2 regions of the Alteromonas sp. CI.11.F.A3 genome follow, and region 2 is predicted to be linked to the other one. Evidence: predicted binding sites of a transcription regulator. Region 2 holds the regulator's gene; the other holds the start of a gene.
The links. The regulator LexA, encoded in region 2, represses DNA repair genes until DNA is damaged. The targets are predictions, from matches to a motif close to TACTGTATNNNNATACAGTA.

Region 1 (10,878 bases), 1.1 Mb from region 2:
GAAGTTGCCTGGGTTGGTGTTACCGAGAAAGAAGCGAAAGAGCAAGGTTTAAGCTACGAAACAGCCGTATTCCCATGGGCTGCTTCAGGTCGCGCCATTGCCTCTGATGCCACTAACGGTATGACTAAAATGATTTTTGAAAAAGACACCGGTCGTGTACTTGGTGGCGCAATGGTAGGAACTAACGCTGGCGAAATGCTTGGCGAAATTGGTCTTGCTGTTGAAATGGGCGCAGACGCTGAAGATGTTGCATTAACTATTCACGCTCACCCAACGCTAAACGAGTCAATCGGCCTAGCGTCTGAAATTTTCGAAGGTAGTATTACCGATTTGCCTAACGCTAAGGCAAAGAAAAAGAAGTAAGTTAGCTTAGTAGTTAACGCAAAAACCCGCCATTTGGCGGGTTTTTTTATTTTTAGCGAAGCTAACTTGGCGTAATGCAAAGGTAGCGCCTATTATTAGTGAAGGTAGTTAGCAGTTAGTTTTAAACGAGACAAAATGGTCCCGAGCAACATTCATACTATTGGAAAAAACACCTCTCATGCAGAAACCAAACACGCCGAATATGATATTGCGCTCATAGGTAGTGTGCTACGTGTAGACGGACGAGGCGTGGTTAATGAAGAGATTTTAAAGCAATATCATAACGACGTAAAAGATATTGTTATTAGCCTTAAAGGGCAAAAATGGGGCTTTCTTGGCTTTGTTCTTGGCACGGGTATTTTAACCCCAGCAGCAGAAACTATCCTGATAGACTCAATTAAACTTCGCAAAATATACGGTATGTCAGCCTGCGCTTTAGTGGTTAACAACGCTGACATTCCAGCGCTGGTGCAAAGTCAGTTTGAGCGGGTGTATTTGGCAGCCGAAATCGACTATTTCTTTTGTGTTGATGAAAAAGATGGATTAGCGTGGCTTGCCAGTAAAGGGTGTAAGTACAAGTAACGCTAAGAGGGTAAAGCCGCCTATCACAGGGGTAATAGCGGCTTATCGCAAAGAGACACCAATAACGCTTATCAAAACACTATGCGGTTACTTTTCCTTTCGCATCATTCACGGCTTTATCTAAGTTCAGAATATCTGCTGTTTCGGCAACCTCTAATGCTTCATCATGCTTTATATGTGATGGTGTAAAGTCGCCGCTGTCCATATTATTACGCTGCGCCAAAAAACGCTTAACTGTCTCAGCGCAGTATGCTTTTCGACAACACTGAGATAGCAGCATTTCATGGCGTTCTACACGCTCTCGAATAAACTTCACGACGAGTTTGCGTAACCACTGTAATCCTGCGTCTAAGTCTTGGCGTTTGTGCCACATTACAGACATTGGTAAGCTTTTAATTTCAACGGGTGTTTCAAATACCGCAAGCTCACCAGAGAAAATTTCCTTCTCAACGACCAGTGATGGCGCAACACAAATCAAGTTACTTTCTTTTAGCAGCGGCGTGGCGTTGTAGAACTGATTGACCGACATGGCAATACGGCGTTTTAACCCCATGTTAGCTAATACCTGATCGGTAGGGCCGGTGACATCACCTGTTACCGACACCAACAGGTGATCTGCGGCAATAAAGTCTTCAAGAGTAAGCTGTGCTTTAGCTAGCGGATGGTCGGGGCGCATCACCACTACCCAACTAGGATCTAATACGTGCTCGGTACGTATCACAGCATCTGGTTGATGATATTTAGAAAAGGTCAGCTCAGCTTCTGCGTCTTTTAAAACCTTATCAGTGCCTAAATCGTAACTGGGAATAGCGTGAATATTAATACCTGGCGCTTCATTTTCAATTACCTTGCGAAGCGGCCCCCACACCATGGCAACGATGCTATCGGTGGCTGATATACGAAAGGTACGCTTGGCCGTAGCAGGGTCAAATTCCGCCGGGCTGACGGCAACTTCAAGTTGCCCTAATGGGCCTTGAATTTGGCTCCATAAGTTGGTGGCAAACGAGGTAGGTTGGATACCACGGCCATCCTTTACGAATAACTCGTCTTTCCATGCGGTACGCATGCGAGAAAGGGCGTTCGAGACAGCTGGTTGGGTCATCGACAATCTATCAGCAGCTCGGGTAATCGCGCCCTCTGTCATGATGGCATCAAATATCATCAATAAATTTAAATCATGTGGACGCATCAGTCTCTCCGGTTATTCGTAAATTAGTTCTGTACCAGTATATTAGGCCGAGCAGAGGAAATACGCCGTAAACACGTGGTAAACCCATCCATGGGCGCTCCGCAATCGCATCCATGCGATTGAGGGCTGCTTCACGTTTACGAGACACGTATTTCCTCACCTCGTCCTTAGTACGATATAAAACCGAGGTAAGGAATACTCCTTAAACACGCGGTGTACCCATCGCTTTTTATCACGTGAGTTTATCGCTACACGGCGCGTTTAAGTATTGTCTCTACCTTTATTTGCTTCATATCGTGCTGCCAAATTACATGTAACACCTTGAGCAAAATAGCCTAAATTTCATACTTCTCAATATATATCATTTTATGATGTGTTGCATACGAAAATATAATTATTTTTATTGTATTGCGATGTGCATAATGCACGCCTTCACACTTTTAGAGACTCTTGCAATGACGACTTTAACTCGATTTTTGGCAATTCTAAGCCTAACAGCGCTTGTCGCCGCATGTGGTAGCGACGATACGGATCCTGGCCAACAAATGCATGCGAATGCAGGCATTCCTGTAGATGTTGCGCCAGTGGTCTCGCAGCGTTTAACTGAATGGGACAGCTTTACTGGCCGTTTAGAAGCTCCGCAAACCGTATCGCTTCGCCCTCGTGTTTCAGGCTACATTGAATTTGTAGCGTTTGAGGAAGGCGAATATGTAGAGCAGGGCGACACGCTGTTCCTTATTGATAACCGTGCTTTTAAAGCAGAAGTTGAGCGTTTAACCGCGCAACTTGAAGAAGCAAAAAGCCGTTACGACTTATCTGTGCAAAGCTACGACAGAGTCGTAAAGCTTCGTAAAACCCAAGCGGTTTCGCAAGAAGTGCTAGATGAGCGATTAGCGGGTAAGAATCAAGCTTTTGCTAGCATTAACCAAACAAAAGCGGCGTTAGACGTTGCCCGCTTGAACCGCGGTTTTGCTCGTGTTGAAGCGCCAATTTCTGGCCGTGTTTCTCGCGCAAACATCACTGAAGGTAACTATGTAACAGCTGGGCAGTCAGAGCTGACTAGCATCGTGTCTACTCATCAGCTTTACGCTTACTTCGATATTGATGAGCAAACGTACCTAAATTACGTGAGTAGTGATGATAAAGCCGACTCAGCGGTTAACGACCAAGCTGTGGCTATGCGTCTTGCCAATGAGCAAGATTACGGCCATTGGGGACAAATCGACTTCGTAGATAACCAAGTTAACGGCAATACTGGCACCCTGCGTGTTCGCGCAGTTTTCAACAACGAAAACGGTCGCCTAATGCCGGGTTTATTTACTCACTTGAAACTAGCTGGAGATACCAACGAACAAGGTATCTTAATTAAAGACAAAGCGATTGGCACCGACCTAAACAACAAATTTGTGTTGGTGGTAAACAGCGAAAACAAAGTGGAATACCGCGCCGTTACCTTGGGTGACAAAGTAGGCAGTATGCGCATTATTAAAAGTGGCTTAGTGGCTGGCGACACCATTGTAGTAGATGGCCTTCAGCGCGTACGCCCAGGTGCTGTTGTTGCGCCAAACCAAGTTGATATGGGTGATAAAGAAGCACTAGCAAGCCTGCAAAACTGGCAGTCTCGTGTAGATAACGTAACAAATTTGGCTAACGTTGACGCCCTTACCGGTAGCGCAGCGGGTACTGGAATTAACTAATGAATTTCTCGCAATTTTTCATTCGCCGCCCTATTTTTGCAGGTGTTCTAAGCCTGCTCATTTTCATTGGTGGCGCCATCGCTGTTTGGCAGCTTCCTATAACAGAATATCCAGAAGTGGTGCCGCCTACGGTAGTGGTAACGGCTAACTATCCTGGCGCGAACCCCAAAGTTATTGCCGAAACCGTGGCTACGCCATTAGAGCAAGAGATTAATGGCGTGGAAGACATGATTTATATGTCATCTCAAGCTACGTCAGATGGCCGTATGACCCTGACTATTACGTTCGCTATTGGTACCGATCCTGATGATGCTACTACGCTGGTTCAAAACCGTGTTAACCGCGCCACACCGCGATTGCCACAGGAAGTACAGCGCTTAGGAATTGTAACCGAGAAGTCATCGCCTAACTTGACCATGGTAGTACATTTAACTTCACCTGATAAACGTTACGACATGCTTTATTTGTCGAACTATGCCGACCAATTCGTAAAAGACGAACTAGCCCGAGTTGAAGGCGTGGGGCAAGTGCGCTTATTTGGTGCTGGTGAATACAGCATGCGTGTATGGCTAGATCCAAACAAGTTAGCTTCACTGCAAATGAACCCTGGCGATGTGGTTACGGCTATTTCTGAGCAAAACCAACAAGCAGCGGCCGGTAGCCTTGGTGCACAGCCTACGGGTACCAGTGAGTTTCAATTGCTGATTAACGTGCGTGGTCGCCTTGAAGATGAAAGTGAATTTGAAAATATCATCGTTAAAACGGGCGATAATGGCCAAATTACCCGTTTAAAAGACGTAGCCCGAATTGAGTTAGGTGCCGATTATTACACCTTGCGTTCATTGCTAAATAACAATCCGGCAGCTGCATTACCTATATTTCAGGCTCCCGGCTCTAACGCTATTCAAATCTCTGACGACGTGCGTGCTCGCATGGCAGAGCTTGAAAAGATGTTTCCAGAAGGGTTGGAATACGACATTGTTTACGATCCTACCGTATTCGTACGTGGTTCAATTGAGGCTGTGGTTAATACGTTATTCGAAGCTGTGCTATTGGTTGTATTAGTAGTAGTTCTGTTTTTACAAACCTGGCGCGCGTCTATTATTCCTTTAGTGGCTGTGCCTATTTCATTGGTAGGTACCTTTGCGTTTATGCAAATGATGGGCTTCTCGTTAAATGCACTATCGTTGTTTGGCTTGGTACTGGCTATCGGTATTGTGGTTGATGACGCCATTGTGGTGGTGGAAAACGTAGAGCGAAATATTGCCGACGGTAAAGCGCCATTCGATGCTACCGTTCAAGCCATGAAAGAAGTCACTGGCCCTATTATTGCCACGACCTTGGTATTGGCTGCGGTATTCATCCCTACTGCCTTTATGAGCGGTTTAACCGGTCAGTTTTATAAGCAGTTTGCGTTAACCATTACTATTTCTACCTTTATCTCGGCGATTAACTCATTAACGTTAAGCCCGGCATTATCGGCCTTGTTATTGAAGCCTCATGGGCAATCGAAAGATTGGCTAAGCCGAAGTATGGATAAAGTATTTGGCCGCTTTGTATTTACGCCATTTAATAAAATGTTCGATCGCGGTGCGAAAAAATACACTGGTGCTGTAGGCGGGCTTATTCGCAAAAGCGGTGTGGTAGTGGTGCTTTATGCTGGTTTATTAGGGTTAACCTACTTCCAGTTTGCGAACACACCAACCGGTTATGTACCGCCTCAAGATAAGCAGTACCTTATTGCATTTGCACAGCTTCCTAATGCGTCGTCGTTAGATAGAACCGAGGAAGTTGTACGTGAAATGTCGCGTATTGCAATGGAACACCCAGGTGTATCTGATGCAGTGGCATTTCCAGGGTTGAACATAAACGGCTTCACCAACAGCCCAAGTTCGGGTGTGTTGTTTACGCCGCTTAAACCGTTCAATGAGCGTCAAAGCCCAGAGTTATCAGCCGGTGCTATTGCTATGCAATTGAACCAGCAATTTGGCTCTATTAAAGGTGCTTATGTGGCTATCTTCCCGCCACCACCGGTAATGGGTCTTGGCACCATCGGTGGCTTTAGGCTACAAGTGCAAGACAGAGGAAACTTAGGTTTTGCTGAACTTGAAAAAGTAACCCAAGAAGTGATTGGCAAAGCGTGGGCGCACCCTGCATTAACCGGTAACTTCACTAGCTTTACGGTTAACGTACCTCAGTTAAATGTGGATGTAGATCGCGAGAAAGCCGTTAGCCAAGGGGTAAACATAGGCACCTTGTTTGACACCATGCAGGCGTATTTGGGCTCGGTGTATGTGAACGACTTCAACTTGTTCGGTAGAACCTATCAAGTAAATGTTCAGGCCGATGCTCAGTACCGCCAAGATGTTGAAAACATCACCCAGTTTAAAGTGCGAAACGATAAAGGCGATATGATCCCGCTAGGTTCATTCCTAAATATTGAGCACAGCGCAGGACCAGACCGAGTGATGCATTACAACGGCTATGTCACCGCTGAAGTTAATGGCTCTCCGGCGCCGGGTTACAGTTCTGATCAAGCCAAAGCAGCAATAGAGCAAATTCTTGATGAAACCCTGCCATTAGGTATGACCTACGAATGGACCGAGCTAACTTATCAGCAAATATTGGCAGGCAACGCCTCGGCCTTTATCTTCCCGCTGGTGGTTCTGTTAGTGTTCTTAGTCTTGGCAGCGCAGTATGAAAGTTTACGCTTACCACTGGCCATTATATTGATTGTACCCATGACCTTGCTGAGCGCATTAATTGGTGTGGTGATATATGGCGGCGACAACAACATATTTACCCAAATTGGCTTAATTGTGTTGGTGGGGCTAGCCACTAAAAACGCCATTCTTATTGTGGAATTTGCCAAAGAGCTACAAGACAACGGCATGGATGCGCTATCCGCCATTAAAGAGGCCAGTAAGTTGCGTCTTCGCCCAATCCTAATGACGTCTATAGCCTTCATTATGGGTGTGTTGCCTATGGTGCTTTCCACAGGCGCGGGTGCAGAAATGCGCCAAGCCATGGGGGTTGCAGTATTCTCAGGCATGATTGGCGTAACCGTGTTTGGCTTAATTCTTACTCCTGTATTTTACTATTTGTTGAAACGTAACGGTTAACTCTCCCGTTTACCCAAGCGTTGCCTCCTCCTCGTACTTTGGAGGCACTTTAGGCCACTTATTTAAGTGGCCTTTTTTTATGGTAGGCGCTGGGGGAGAAGGGCGCAGTGGCGCAAACCTATTGCGCTCTGCTTTTTGGTAGCAGACTATTGATAGCAAAATGCATTTGTACTGTATATTTATACATGATATAACGTTTTTATATTCTGAAAACGCTATTGTCGATACACACGTCTTTTTTCATCAGTGATTACTGAACCCACTGACGCTGTGTATTTGCTAAGAGAAAGTACAAATCTGCGATGCATGACAAACTGATTCAAAAACTCGAAATCCTCTCAGATGCAGCCAAGTATGACGCTTCATGTGCAAGCGGTTCTGCAGGTAAACGAAAGGCTGGCAAAACCGATAAAACGGGCATAGGCTCTCTTACCGGTGGTACAGGTATATGTCACAGTTTTACCCCTGATGGGCGCTGCGTCTCTTTGTTAAAGATACTCATGACGAACTACTGTATTTACGACTGTCACTATTGCATCAATAGAGTATCGAGTAGTGTTCAACGTGCCCGTTTCACTGTGAAAGAAACCGTAGATCTAACACTGAATTTTTATAAGCGTAACTATATCGAAGGCTTATTTCTTAGTTCAGGCATTGTGGGTTCCCCAGACCTTACAATGGAAAGCATGGTGCGTATTGCCAAATCTTTACGCCTCGATCACGGGTTTAAGGGGTATATCCACCTTAAGACAATTCCCAATGCCTCGCCGGAACTGCAGGCCGAAGCGGGCTTATACGCCGACAGGCTAAGCATTAATGTAGAAATGCCGACCCAACCTTCTTTAAACAAGTACGCACCAGAAAAAGATTTAGGCGCTATTCATAGCGCAATGGATACGCTGAAAGACAAAATTGCTGAGCATAAAGTAGATAAAACGCATACAGGTAAACGTCCTCCTCGCTTTGCCCCAGGTGGGCAGTCTACTCAAATGATCATAGGAGCCGATGGTTCTAATGATAAAGTTATCTTAGGCACGAGCGTAAAACTTTATAGTAAACAAAAGCTACGCCGCGTTTACTACTCAGCATTCTCGCCAATACCAGATGCGTCTGAGGTTTTACCGCTAAAGCCAGCGCCTTTAATTCGAGAGCATCGCCTTTATCAAGCTGATTGGCTTTTGCGTTTTTATGGATTCAAGCTTGATGAAATATTGCACGATGACATGCTAGATATGGATCATGATCCTAAACTTGCCTGGGCACTACGCAATCGTCATGTGTTTCCAATCGATTTAAATAAAGCCGACAAACTGATGTTGCTACGGGTACCTGGCCTTGGTGCTCGCACCGTACAAAAAATTCTGACTATTCGTCGTTATGCAAAGCTTAGCTGGATGGATCTTACTAAAATGCGCCTGCCTCTACAAAAGCTGAAACCTTTTATTAGCGTAAGCGACTACTCGCCAAATATTCATTTACTCGATAGCAATAACTTTGAGTTGCAATTCAAACAGCCAAAGCAGTTCGAGCTATTTAGTGCCTAATTGAATTAGGATTAGCAGTAAGAATAAGATGAAAACAATCACCATCACTTCAGTGCCAGGATACGAAGAGTGGCGCACAGCATCAAGAGAATGCTTGGCGCTATCTATCCCCCCTGAAAACATTATTTGGCAAACTTCAGAGTCTATACAAGACGACTTGTTTGGCGGCGGGGAACAACTTATAACAGCCAGTAAGTCAAAAGCGAAACACACCATTCCCAAGTCAGTCTTAACGCTTATCAAATATGCGCTGTGTCACCAAGATGCTAGCCGCTTCGCATTGTGCTATCGGGTGTTATGGCGTGTTATTTTCGAAAACAAAAATCTTATTCAGTTAAAAACTGATGAAGATGTCATGCAACTTATTACGTTAGCCAAAGCAGTAAAACGCGATGCGTATAAAATAAGTGCTTTTTTGAGATTTCGAGAAGTTAACCATGACGGACAAGAGCACTTTATCGCTTGGTATGAACCGGAACATTTTAGCTTAGAGATTAAACTCGACTTCTTCCAAACTCGCTTTAAAAATATGCGGTGGTCTATTTTGACGCCTTACCGGGCTGCCCATTGGGATACTGAAAAGCTAGTTTTAGAAGACAACCCCGATCCTAGCGTGTTCCCTGATGACGACCGTATCGAAAAATATTGGCTCACTTATTACGCTAATATTTTTAATCCCGCCCGCATCAAAAAATGTGCGATGTTAAGCTCAATGCCCAAAAAGTACTGGAAGAATATGCCTGAAACAGCATTGATTGACGATATGATTCGAAATTCGGATGCAAGAGCGCGCAAAATGATAATTGATGGGAATAAACGCTAATACATTTCTTCAGCCTCTTTGCGGCCACATTTGGTCATTATGTATCGTTAAGTATCAATAATTTTGGCTTTTTTCCTCCCTAAATTCGACTCCAACAGAACGTAAGCTAGCACTATCAACAATAAAAACTGGAACGAGAGTTATGAAGATAGGTGCAGCAGTGGTAGTGGCATTAGGCATGGTGAGTGCGCTTGGCATATTGGGTCAACAGGTGTCTTCGGCGCTAAACGACATGCAAACGTGGGACAGGGTAGTTACCGTTAAAGGGTTGTCAGAACGAGAATACGTGGCAGATCGCGTAATTTGGCCTATTCAATTTGTTGATGCAGGCAATGATTTACCCGCGCTGTACAATCAGATAGAAACAAACAGCATCAAAGTGTCTAACTTCTTACAGAGCAAGGGTATTGCCAAAGAGGGTATTACCATTGGTAAGCCAGAGATTACCGATAAACTAGCTCAGCAATATGGCGGCACAGAAAAAGCGCCATTTCGTTACACCGCAGTGCAAACCATTACCGTGTTTTCAAACGAGGTCGAAAAAGTACGCGTAGTCATGAGCCAGATAGGTAGCTTATTAAAGTCTGGTGTTGTGCTAACCAATCAACACTATCAGGCACAGCCTGACTATGTATTTACGCGTTTAAATGAAGTAAAGCCGGCAATGATTGAGGAAGCCACCGTTAATGCCAGAGAGGTTGCTGAAAAGTTCGCGCAAGACTCAAAAAGTACGTTAGGGAAAATAAAACGGGCTAATCAGGGGCGGTTTTCTATCTCTAGTAGAGACCATCATCACCCACATATCAAGCAGGTACGGGTAGTTTCGACTATTGACTATACACTGGTAGATTAATACTGGTGTATTATTACAGAGTTGCTATTTTGGTGAGTTTGCCCAAAATATACTGGAGTAATGTAAAAGCTATCTTAAATTACGTGGCCAGCTTAGGTTGCCAATAACAATGCGTTAGTGGCATTAAGAGGGTGTTTTTAATTTAACGAAACGCGTGTTAGCAAGCGCATACAGGTAAACATGACAGACCAAACACCGCCAGCACAGCAATTGGAGTTCTTTGAAATTCCTAGTCCCTGTATTGGTGTTTGTGAGTCTGGAGTGCGAGGGTATTGCAAAGGATGTTACCGCAGCCGAGAAGAGCGGCTGTATTGGCTTAAGATTGATGATGGAACTCGCCGAAAGATAATTGGGGCATGTCAGCGAAGAAAGCAAGCGGCGCTAAGTAGAGTCCGTCGCCAAAATGAAAAACCAATAGAAGTACGAGAGCCTAGTCAAATAAGTATGTTTGATGTGCCTCCCGAGACAATTGATAAAGCATAAACAGTGAGGCTTACCTCACCATAGCTGTTAATGCAGATGATAAAAGTGGAACCTTTGCATGTCCTTAGATAAATATGTGTCGTTTGCTACAAAGTCGTTTACCTTGCCTGATATATGTATACGTATCCGCTCGGTATTAGATAACCCTCGTTCAAGTGCAAGCGATCTTGGCGATTTAATCAGTTTAGATTCGTCATTAACAGCCAAGGTGCTGCGATTGGC
Region 2 (10,878 bases):
CAAAATAACGGTATTGATGGTGGGTAGGCCAACCGCACTCATTTCCTGAGTAGTAATGCCCCCGGGGGTTGATACAAGCGGCCACATTGCTTCAAAGGTGGGCCATAACACTTCGTTAGTCATCGCGTTATTTGATGCACCGCCCAACCAAGGCACTGAAATGAATCGGGCGTAATAGAGCGCGCCAAAGAAAGCGGCAAAGAACATAACTTCAGAGAAGATAAACCAACTCATACCCTGCCGATAAGAACGACCTAATTGGTCGCTATAAAGCCCAGACATAGACTCATCAATTTGGTTTTTAAACCAGCCAACCAACATCACCATCAATACGACAAACCCAGCGAGAAGTGTATAACCTCCATAGCCTGATTCACCTTTAGTGGCTTCAATGACAAAGTTGCCCGCGCCAACGGCAATTAAAAATAGCGCCACCGCACCGACAATCGGCCATGGGCTTTGTGCTGGTACATAGTATTTCTGATAATCTGGGTATTTCTGATATTCTTGCTGCATTACTCTCTCCTTATCCCAATACCTGTTATTTACCACTTTCAGGTTGAGGGACCATGTAGGGATTCGGTTTTGTTTTCATGTCACTTGCTCGCGCGGTCACATCAAACAGGGTGTATTGCACAGTAAAATAACTAATATCTTCAGGAAGCTGTGGATCGACATAAAACTGCATGGGCATGTACGCCTCAGCCCCGGCACTTAAAGGCTGTTGATTAAAACAAAAGCATTCCGTTTTATTTAAATACAGCGCCGCCATACCTGGTGAAACCGACGGAATAGCTTGCGCCATCATATTGTTAGATGCCGGGTTTCTGACGTAAAACGACACCGTATTAAGTTCCCCTGGATGTACTTTCATACGGCTAGTTTGCGCTCGAAATTCCCACGGCATACCGGTATTGGTGCGGGTTATAAATTCCACCGTTACCTCACGACTTTCATCTATTTCGATAGACTCATATACCGCTGCGGTATTTTCGGTTTTGCCATTAATACCGGTAACATCGCAAAATACGTCGTAAAGTGGCACTAAGGCGAACCCAAAACCAAACATACCAAACACAATAACGACGAGTTTTATCACCATTTTGTTGTTTGCATTGGTTTGTGTCATGGTTACCTCCCGTGCCTACTTTTTGTGCTGATACATGATCACAATTTAGCGACTATTTTGCCTGCTTTGCTTTCATTACCTGTACTGCTTGTTCTACTTACCTTACTGGCATTACTTCTTATTCTTATTTAACAACCGGCGGCGTTTCAAAGGTGTGATAGGGTGCTGGAGAAGGTATTTCCCACTCTAGTCCCTCAGCACCTTCCCACACTTGAGCAGATACTGGCTCACCTTGCTTCTTACAGGCCTTAATTAACAATGCTAAGAAGATGAGCTGCGACAACCCAAAGGCAAAGCCGCCAAGGCTTATCCATTTGTTAAAGTCAGCAAATTGTAAGGCGTAGTCAGGAATACGACGTGGCATACCAGCTAGCCCCACAAAGTGCATAGGGAAGAACAACACATTTACCGACACAAGTGAGCACCAGAAATGCCATTTTGCGAGCCCCGTGTGGTACATTTTTCCTGTCCACTTGGGTAACCAATAGTACACCGCAGCCATAATCGAGAAGATGGCACCGGTGACCAGAACGTAATGGAAGTGTGCGACCACGAAATAGGTATCGTGGTATTGGAAATCGACGGGCACGATGGCCAGCATTAATCCTGACAGGCCCCCAATGGTAAACAATACGATAAACGCAATGGCAAACATCATGGGCATTTCAAAGGTAAGAGAGCCGCGCCACATGGTCGCCACCCAGTTGAACACTTTCACGCCTGTTGGCACCGAAATAAGCATGGTGGCAAACATGAAGAACATTTCCATATACACCGGCATACCGGTGGTAAACATATGGTGAGCCCACACCACAAAAGACAGCAGCGCAATAGAGCCTGTGGCGTACACCATTGAGGCATAGCCGAACAGCTTCTTCCTAGAAAATGTAGGGACAATTTGAGAGATAATACCAAAGGCTGGCAATATCATTATGTACACCTCGGGATGCCCAAAGAACCAGAAGATATGCTGGAACATAACGGGGTCACCACCACCTGCCGCATCAAAGAAGCTGGTGCCGAAGAACTTATCTGTCAGCACCATGGTGACAGCCCCCGCCAAGACCGGCATTACTGCAATAAGTAAGAAAGCAGTGATGAGCCAAGTCCATACGAATAAAGGCATTTTCATCCACGTCATGCCAGGGGCACGCATATTGAAAATGGTCACAATGACGTTAATCGCCCCCATAATGGATGAGATACCCATAATATGTACCGAGAACACAAACAACGCCGTCGAGTCGCCGCTGTAGGTGGTAGAAAGCGGTGCATAGAAGGTCCACCCAAATGCTGGGCCGCCCCCCTCTAAAAAGAGCGAGCTAAGTAATATCAGAAAGGCACCGGGTAATATCCAGAAACTCCAGTTATTCATTCGCGGCAGAGCCATATCTGGTGCACCTATCATCATAGGAATTAGCCAGTTTGCGAGCCCCGTAAAGGCTGGCATTACCGCACCAAATACCATGATAAGGCCGTGCACCGTGGTCATTTGGTTAAAGAAGTTTGGCTCAACAATTTGTAATCCAGGCTGAAATAGCTCAGCGCGGATCACCATTGCCATGGCGCCACCAATTAAAAACATGATAAAGGCGAACCATAAATACAAGGTGCCTATATCTTTGTGGTTAGTGGTAAACAACCATCGGGTTATTCCTTTTGGAATATGACTATGATGGTCATGATCTTCGTGATGCGCCGAGGTATCCGGCGCAATGACATCAGTTGCTTTACTCATTACGCACTCCTAGTTCCCATTAACGACGGCATTAACATCTTTGGCCTGCACCATATCGCCCGTGTTATTACCCCACGCATTTCGCTCGTAGGTCACCACAGCCGCAATGTCTTTCAGGCTTAACATTTTTCCGAACGCCTGCATGGCCGTTCCGGTTTTACCGTTTAACACAATATCGATATGGGCAGTTTGGTCTTCAAGAACCATCTCACTGCCTTTAAGCGCAGGAAAAACGCCAGGTAACCCTTCGCCGTTAGGCATATGGCAAGCTGCACAGGTGGCGTTATAAACCCGCTTGCCTTCATCCATAAGTTCATCCATCGACATATTCATTGACAGTAAACGTTGCTCTTCTTCTTTCGCTTGGCGAGCGGCTTCTTCTTGTTCATCCATCCACGCATCAAATTCGGCAGGCTCTTTAGCGATGACCACAACTGGCATGAAGCCATGATCTTTTCCGCAAAGCTCGGCGCACTGCCCACGATAAATACCAGGCTCGTTTACCTTTGCCCAAGACTCATTGATAAATCCGGGGTTAGCATCTTTTTTCACCGCAAAATCTGGTACCCACCACGAGTGAATAACGTCATCTGAGGTAATAAGAAAGCGCACTTTTTGCCCTGTGGGGATCACCAGTGGACGGTCGACCTCAAGCAAATAATTCGCGCCTTTCTCGAATTTGTTTTCAATTTGTTCTCGCTGAGTTGCCATTAACGAATAGAACTCAACGTCTCTGTCCATATATCGGTAATGCCACTTCCACTGAGATCCAGTTACGACAACAGTAAGATCGGGCTCACTGGTATCTTCCATCGCAATAAGGGTTTTGGCCGCAGGAATAGCCATTAGAATAAGAATAATGAAAGGGACTACGGTCCATGCAATTTCCACTTTTACATTTTCGTGGAAGTGAGCGGGTTTCGCCCCTCTGGATTTACGGTGTAAGTACATTGAGGCAAACATAACCCCAAAAACCGCAACGGCAATTGCGATACAAATAAAGAACATCAACATATGGAGGTCGTATACTTGACCACTTATGTCGGTTGCGCCTCGGCGCAAATTTATGGAAGAGCCTTCGCCCGTTGCTACATCAGCAAACAGTAGTGGCGAGGTAAGCAAAAGTGGAAGCCCGCAGAGCCACTTTGCCGCTTGTGTCGTTACTCGTTTCACTCAACACCTCCGTTATAACAGAAGCATTACGCACTGGTTGCGCTGCGCTTCTGGCAACTGATACCCGAAATCCAACTTTTAACTGAAAGACCTAGCCTTAGTTGTAAAGCAAAGTTACAGCTATTGTTATTATTTTGTTAAATACAGTATAAGAATTGCTCAATAAAACGCACAAGTCTAGTCTTTTCTAAGAAAAAACAATTACAGCGTTCAATTTTTAACCAAAAGTTGTATGTAAGAGAAATGACTCACGTCACAGCGTATGGACGCTATACGGGTAATTAGTGTGCCCGTTTGAAACGCTCATTTTGAACGAGATAGGCAAATAGAAGATGGCTATAAGTTTCTTATAATCAAAAGGTAGTCACTTAATAGTGAATGTTTTTCAAACAGAATAGATGACTGAAATAGTATTCGCTAGTACCAAAAAGGGTGACATAAATAGAAGATAAAATGTGGGAGCCAGATCTGCTGGCTTTTAAGGTATTTCTTAGGCTTAAACAAGATTATTGTACAAGCAAGGTATATTAAACATACAAAAAAGCGGCCTATAAGCCGCTTTCTTTATTAAATAGCTAAAAGGTTACATCCAGTCAGCATTTCGAATAACACCAACGGCAATCCCTTCAATGGAAAAAGGCTCTGAAGCTAAGTCGACCTTAATAGGAGAGAATTCATCATTTTCAGCATGAAGTAATACTTCGCGACCACGCTTTTCAAGGCGTTTAACGGTAACGTCTTCATCAACACGTGCTACTACCACTTGCCCATTATGGACATCCGTAGTGCGGTGCACGGCTAACAAGTCACCATCAAGTATACCTATGTCTTTCATACTCATACCGCTTACACGAAGTAAGAAGTCAGCGTGAGGCTGAAACAGAGCAGGGTCGACCTTATAGTGAGATTCAATATGCTCTTGCGCTAAAATAGGCTCGCCCGCAGCTACTCGGCCAATAAGAGGTAGCCCTTCTTCTTCAGGAGCTTCATCTTCAAGGGGGATATTTAATTTAATACCACGGGAAGTACCTGGAAGAATTTCAATGACCCCTTTTCGGGCCAATGCTTTTAAATGTTCTTCAGCGGCATTCGCAGAGCGAAAACCTAAATGACGGGCAATTTCTGCACGGGTAGGCGGCATGCCAGTTTCGAGCATGGTTGTTTTTATAAGCTCGAGAACTTCTGTTTGTCTTGCTGTGAGTGGGCGCATAAAAGACCTGTCTGTCTATACAGTTCCTGTAAGTATATACACCTAAAAGGAAATGACAAGCACAAAGCTTGACTAAGCATGATTTTTAATTAGCGCTAGCCTTAACGAAAAAAGCGGCCATGAAGGCCGCTTTGTATATCACTACTATTTGTAGTAGTTAGAACTTATATTGCAAGCTTACACGGGCATTAAGCGGCTCGCCGGTAGCAATATTATTGTCATTATGCGCTGACGGGAAATAATCTTCGTCGAATAAATTTTCCACGTTAAGCTGAATTTTAACATCTTCGCTGTAATCGTAATAAAGTGCAGCGTCTACACGAACGAAATCAGGTAATTCAACGGTGTTATTTAATGACGCGTATTGCTCTGATTGATAAATCACGCCTAATGCAACACGCCACTTGTCGTTTACTTCGTACTGGTTCCATAACGTCAGCATATGCTCTGGAAGCTGTGCTAAATCACGGTTCGCCAATGTGCCATCTACAATTCGGCCCATTTCTTCACCATCGAGGTTGCTATAACCAGCATTGATTGCCCAACGCTCTGAAAGTTTGCCCACCACCTGCACTTCAAAACCTTTGGTTTCGGTACCGGTTAAAATAGACGCTTCTGGATTGTTAGGATCTTGCGCTGTACCGTTTTCACGTTCAACTTCAAATGCCGCTGCTGTCACGCTTAGCGAGTCAGTGAGATTCCATTTAACACCAATTTCCTTATTTTCAAACTCTTCTGCTTCCAGCGCTTGGCTTGAAAGCGAGAGCGAAAGGAATTGATCACCAGAACGAGGCAAGAACGATTTACTGTAACTGGCGTAAATCGATACTGATTCCGCTGGCTTGTAAATTACACCAGCGCGAGGCGACACTTGTGAATCAGAGCTTGATAGAAAACCATCGTTACCGTCGTCAGCACCGTTTGCTACTTCAATGCTATCTACCACATCGATATCAAAATTGTCGTAGCGAAGACCGGCCACCACAATCCAATTATCGTTAAGCTTAATTTCATCTTGTACGAAAGCTGAAGTAAAGGTGACTTCTGATGCACGATCTCTTACCGGGTCTGTTAGCGTCATTGAAGGAATAACGAGTGGATCGCTAAACACGAAGGATACTTGGTCGTCTTGGCTATCGGCAAAAAACGCATCACGGCGCGCGTTTTCTGTATCTTGACTGCCGTACTCCATTCCCGTCAGTAAGGTATGGTTAATATCACCCGTGGCAAACTGCCCAATAAGGTTTAATTGAACCAACGCATTCTCACGAGTAGTGGTATCACGATACCCGTCTAAGGTAACCGTACCTGCATCAGCATCAAAATTAACGGGGTACAAGTTTTGATAAGCTTTATCATAGTCAGCAAACTGAACGGTACCGTTTAAGTTCCAATGTTGCGATAGTGCGTGATCAACACGCACACGGGCAATATGCGCTTCAAGCGTGGTATTGTTGAAGTCGGGATCACCAAAGTAGGTATCGTCATAGCCTTCTAGCGGCGCACCATCTAATGAAGGGATACCTCTATCTACTAACCGGTCATCGTTTACGTATTCGTAAGATGCTACAACCGTGGTGTCGTCGGAAGCCATCCATGTGTAGGTAGGGTTAATGGCGTAACGTTCACCATCTTTAAAATCACGATGATTATCAATACTGTCAAACACACCATTAAAACGAAAAGCATTGTTCGCATCTATGGCTTTATTGGTATCTACACTAATAGAGCCAGCGCCAAAGGTATCTATACCTGCTGACAGTGTGGTGAAGTCTTCTGCGCTACTGGCCACTTTAGTCACACGGTTAACGACACCACCGCCGCCGCCACGACCAAATAAAAGCGCGTTGGCACCACGCAATATTTCAACGCGTTCTAAATTATATAGGGGGCGGAAGTATTGAACGTCATCGCGAAGCCCATCAACAAAGAAATCGGCAGTAGTGTTCTGACCACGAATAGTCACCTGATCGCGATGGTCTTCACCCAGCCCAATGCTCACACCTGGCGTGTATTGCATAACATCGGCAATACTAAACAGTGCTTGTTCTGAAATTTGCTGTGCACTTACTACCGATACTGACTGTGGCACGTTAACTAATAATGTAGGGGTTTTAACCGCTGTGGCGACTTGTTGGCCGAAGAATGCGCCGCGTACGGTAATACGCTCAACGCTTTCATCTGACTCAGACATAGTGTCTTGTGCAAAAACAGGTGTGCCATAAAGCGCCAATAAAACAGCAGTAGAAATAGTTGCTTTACCAAGTTTCAAGCAAGTCTCCTCAAGTGATAATTCAAACAGTATTGAAAATGATAGATATTCTTATTTATAGCGGATTCTAGTCAGATTTATTTATAATTAAAAGGTGTATTAATAAAAATTAAACTTTTGTTATAAATGAAAGCGTCAGCTTAACTAGACAGTCTGTTTAGATAGCAATAATGAATAAGAGCAGCACCTTTAATTAGGTTTGCGCCGAGGTGACAAGTTTGGCATTAAGGCATAAAGTAACCTTTCTTCTATTTATCTTTAATCAGAGTATTTAATTCCTCATGTTGCATTTCCTCGACTATACCCCCGAGCTAGCCCCTCATTTTGACCGCATAAATAGAGAGTGGATCACCAAGATGTTTCGTTTAGAGAGCGTTGATGAGGCCGTTATTGGCAATCCTCAGTGTAATATTATCGACAAGGGTGGATACATTTGGTTTGCTGAACATCCCGATTTTGGCATTGTAGGTACATGCGCATTAATGAAAAAAGGGGATGGGGTATTCGAACTTACTAAGATGGGTGTGGTCAGTGAAGCAAGAGGATTAAAAGTAGGCGAAGGCTTGTTGCAATATGTATTGAATAACGCCCCTGCTATTGCTTTTAATACGTTATTTCTTTTAACGAATAAGAAGTGTGAGGCCGCCATTCATCTTTATGAGAAAAATGGCTTTGTTCATTGTGAAGAAATCATGCAAAAATTTGGTTGTGCTTATGAACGCTGCGATGTGGCTATGCATTACAAAGGTACTGCCACCAAGTGATATGTGAGTAAAAACACGCTCAATCAATATGCTATGGCGACAATTTATACTAATGACTCTTCCAAACAGCCCCACGGCCTCTGCATGACATTGCACGAGATGTGGTACACTTCTCCCGTTTTAATTTCATAGGATTACAGAATTCATGTCGTGGATGCGAAAAGCCCTTTTGTCGCTATTTCATTATCCTGTTAAGTTGCTGGTTAAAGCCCACAGCATTCCCGTAAACGTAGAGACTGAGCTTGGCATTGATAAGTCGAAGCCCATCGTTTACTTGCTTCCAGCAAACTCGGTAACCGATCAATTAGCGCTTAGAATGTCAACAGAAGCACTAGGCCTACCGAGCCCGACTGATACGCTAACATTAGCGGGCAGAGAATACCCTTCTACCTTGTTCTTACGTAAAACACAGCCGATTTTTCGCTCACAAGCAAACGATACCGGTATTGAAGACGTATTTACTGACCTGTTTCATTTACACAGAGATCATCATCAGCTAGATCTTCAAGTGGTGCCGGTATTTGTAACGTGGGGACGAGCCCCAGGGCGAGGAACACCAGGACTTGCTGACCTTATTGCCGATAATGCAGCGCCAAGTTGGCTGAGAAAACTCTTCATTGTGATGTTCTTGGGCCGCGATAATTTTATCAATTACTCAAAAGCGGTATCGGCGCGCGCCATGTCAAACCAACATGGCAGTGACAAAAGTATTGCACACAAATTAGTGCGAGTAGCGAGTACTCACTTTCAGCGTAAACGCCAAAGTATGACAGGCCCTACATTGTTAGAGCGCCAAGAGTTGAACAACAGTGTACTAGGCTCTGATGCCGTGCGTCGCGCTATGGCAGAAGAATCTCGTAGTAAAAAAATTACCCATGATGCATCTAAAGATAGAGCGCAATCATACGTTACCGAAATAGCCGCCGATTATCGCGAAGGGCTGATACGCTTTGGCGACCGACTACTTACTCGTATTTGGAACAAAATTTATAACGGCATAAGTGTTGGTCACTCTGAACGTATTAGAGAATTAGCCGCAAACGGCCATGAAATTGTTTACGTGCCTTGTCATCGCAGTCACATGGATTATCTACTGCTGACTTACGTGATTTATCATGAAGGTATGGTAACCCCACACATTGCCGCAGGTATTAACTTAAATTTCTGGCCGGTAGGTAAGATTTTCCGCCGAGGCGGTGCCTTCTTCTTGCGCCGTAGTTTTGCCGGTAATAAGTTGTATACCGCCGTTTTCCGCGAATATTTAGAGCTACTTTTTAATAAAGGCTATTCGGTAAAATATTACCCTGAAGGTGGCCGAAGCCGCACTGGTCGTCTTATTCCACCTAAAACAGGCATGCTAGCCATGACCATTCAAGCCATGCTTAAAGGTGTGAATAGGCCTGTTAGCTTGGTACCCGTCTATATTGGCTACGAAAACGTGATGGAAGTGAAAAGCTACCTAAACGAACTTAAAGGCACTAAGAAGCAAAAAGAATCTAACTGGCAAGTGTTCTCGGCTATTCGCAAGCTTAAGAACTACGGTCATGGTTATGTAAACTTTGGTGAGCCTATCCAGCTAAATCAATTTTTAGAAACCCATGTGCCAAACTGGCGCGATTGCCGTGATGCCGAGCCAGAGAAAAAACCCGCTTGGCTAACGCCGGCGGTAAACGAATTGGCCAACAATGTCATGACACGTATTAATCGCGCAGCTGCGGTAAATGGCATGGCGTTAACATCGCTGTGTTTACTGTCATCAAAAACACAAACTATGAGTGAGTCTGAGCTTAAACAAGCCATGGGCGACTTTATCAGTTTATTTAAAAACGTACCTTTCAGTGCCGATGCCACCATACCTGATGCCAGCGCGAAAGAATTGTTTGACGATACCTTGAAGCTTGGCAAGTTTGAGATTGATGAAGACGACTATGGTCGATTAATCAGCCCTAAACCTAAGTCTGCGGTTTATCTCACCTATTATCGCAACAATATTTTGCACTTATTTGCGTTGCCTGGCTTGATCATGGCCTGTGTATTTGCGCATAAAGGCACAAGTAAAGCGTCAGTTTTCCAGTTAATTGCTGCGCTATACCCGTTGTTGCAGCGCGAGCTATTTTTGCATTTATCTCAAGATGAAGCCCTTGCTCATACCGATGCGCTTATTGATGCGTTAGTGGACCAAGGCCTTCTACGTATTAAAGAGGTTGATTTACTTCCACCTGATGCCCAGCAAAAGCAGTTTCATTCAGCATGGTTGCTAAGCCGTTGTATGCAAGAAACTTTGCAACGTTATGCGGTAGTACTGACTATTTTAGATAAAGAGAAAGTGATTAGTCGCGGCGCACTTGAACGCACTAGCCGCCAAGTGGCAGAACGCTTATCTACCCTTTATGGGCTAAGCTCACCTGAGTTTTACGATAAGAACGTGCTTTCTAGTTTTATTAGCGCATTGAAAGACAATCATTGGTTAGACTCTACAGAAGATGGCAGCCTGAAATACTCTGAAGAATGTGAAGCGCTTCGGGAAGACGTGATGGCGCTAGTATGGCCTGAAATGACCCAGCATCTAGAGAACGTGGTATTGCATAACTA

Region 1: R1T43_RS05615 (putative DNA modification/repair radical SAM protein) is a predicted target of LexA. The motif match lies at 7,123-7,142, and genes of this name have one in related genera.

What each region holds. Positions count from the first base shown of each region.
Region 1 is NZ_CP136708.1:1,317,969-1,328,846, forward strand. Features, by position in the region: gene lpdA (dihydrolipoyl dehydrogenase) at 1-363, shown strand, start outside; gene R1T43_RS05590 (hypothetical protein) at 499-945, shown strand; gene R1T43_RS05595 (LysR family transcriptional regulator) at 1,025-2,134, opposite strand; gene R1T43_RS05600 (hypothetical protein) at 2,121-2,282, opposite strand; gene R1T43_RS05605 (efflux RND transporter periplasmic adaptor subunit) at 2,590-3,831, shown strand; gene R1T43_RS05610 (multidrug efflux RND transporter permease subunit) at 3,831-6,953, shown strand; gene R1T43_RS05615 (putative DNA modification/repair radical SAM protein) at 7,256-8,497, shown strand; gene R1T43_RS05620 (TIGR03915 family putative DNA repair protein) at 8,526-9,320, shown strand; gene R1T43_RS05625 (SIMPL domain-containing protein) at 9,463-10,173, shown strand; gene R1T43_RS05630 (DUF1289 domain-containing protein) at 10,354-10,656, shown strand; gene R1T43_RS05635 (HDOD domain-containing protein) at 10,715-10,878, shown strand, end outside.
Region 2 is NZ_CP136708.1:221,172-232,049, reverse strand. Features, by position in the region: gene R1T43_RS00995 (cytochrome c oxidase subunit 3) at 1-516, opposite strand, end outside; gene R1T43_RS00990 (cytochrome c oxidase assembly protein) at 542-1,129, opposite strand; gene ctaD (cytochrome c oxidase subunit I) at 1,254-2,867, opposite strand; gene coxB (cytochrome c oxidase subunit II) at 2,877-3,989, opposite strand; gene lexA (transcriptional repressor LexA) at 4,624-5,250, opposite strand; gene R1T43_RS00970 (TonB-dependent siderophore receptor) at 5,408-7,522, opposite strand; gene R1T43_RS00965 (GNAT family N-acetyltransferase) at 7,804-8,286, shown strand; gene plsB (glycerol-3-phosphate 1-O-acyltransferase PlsB) at 8,432-10,878, shown strand, end outside.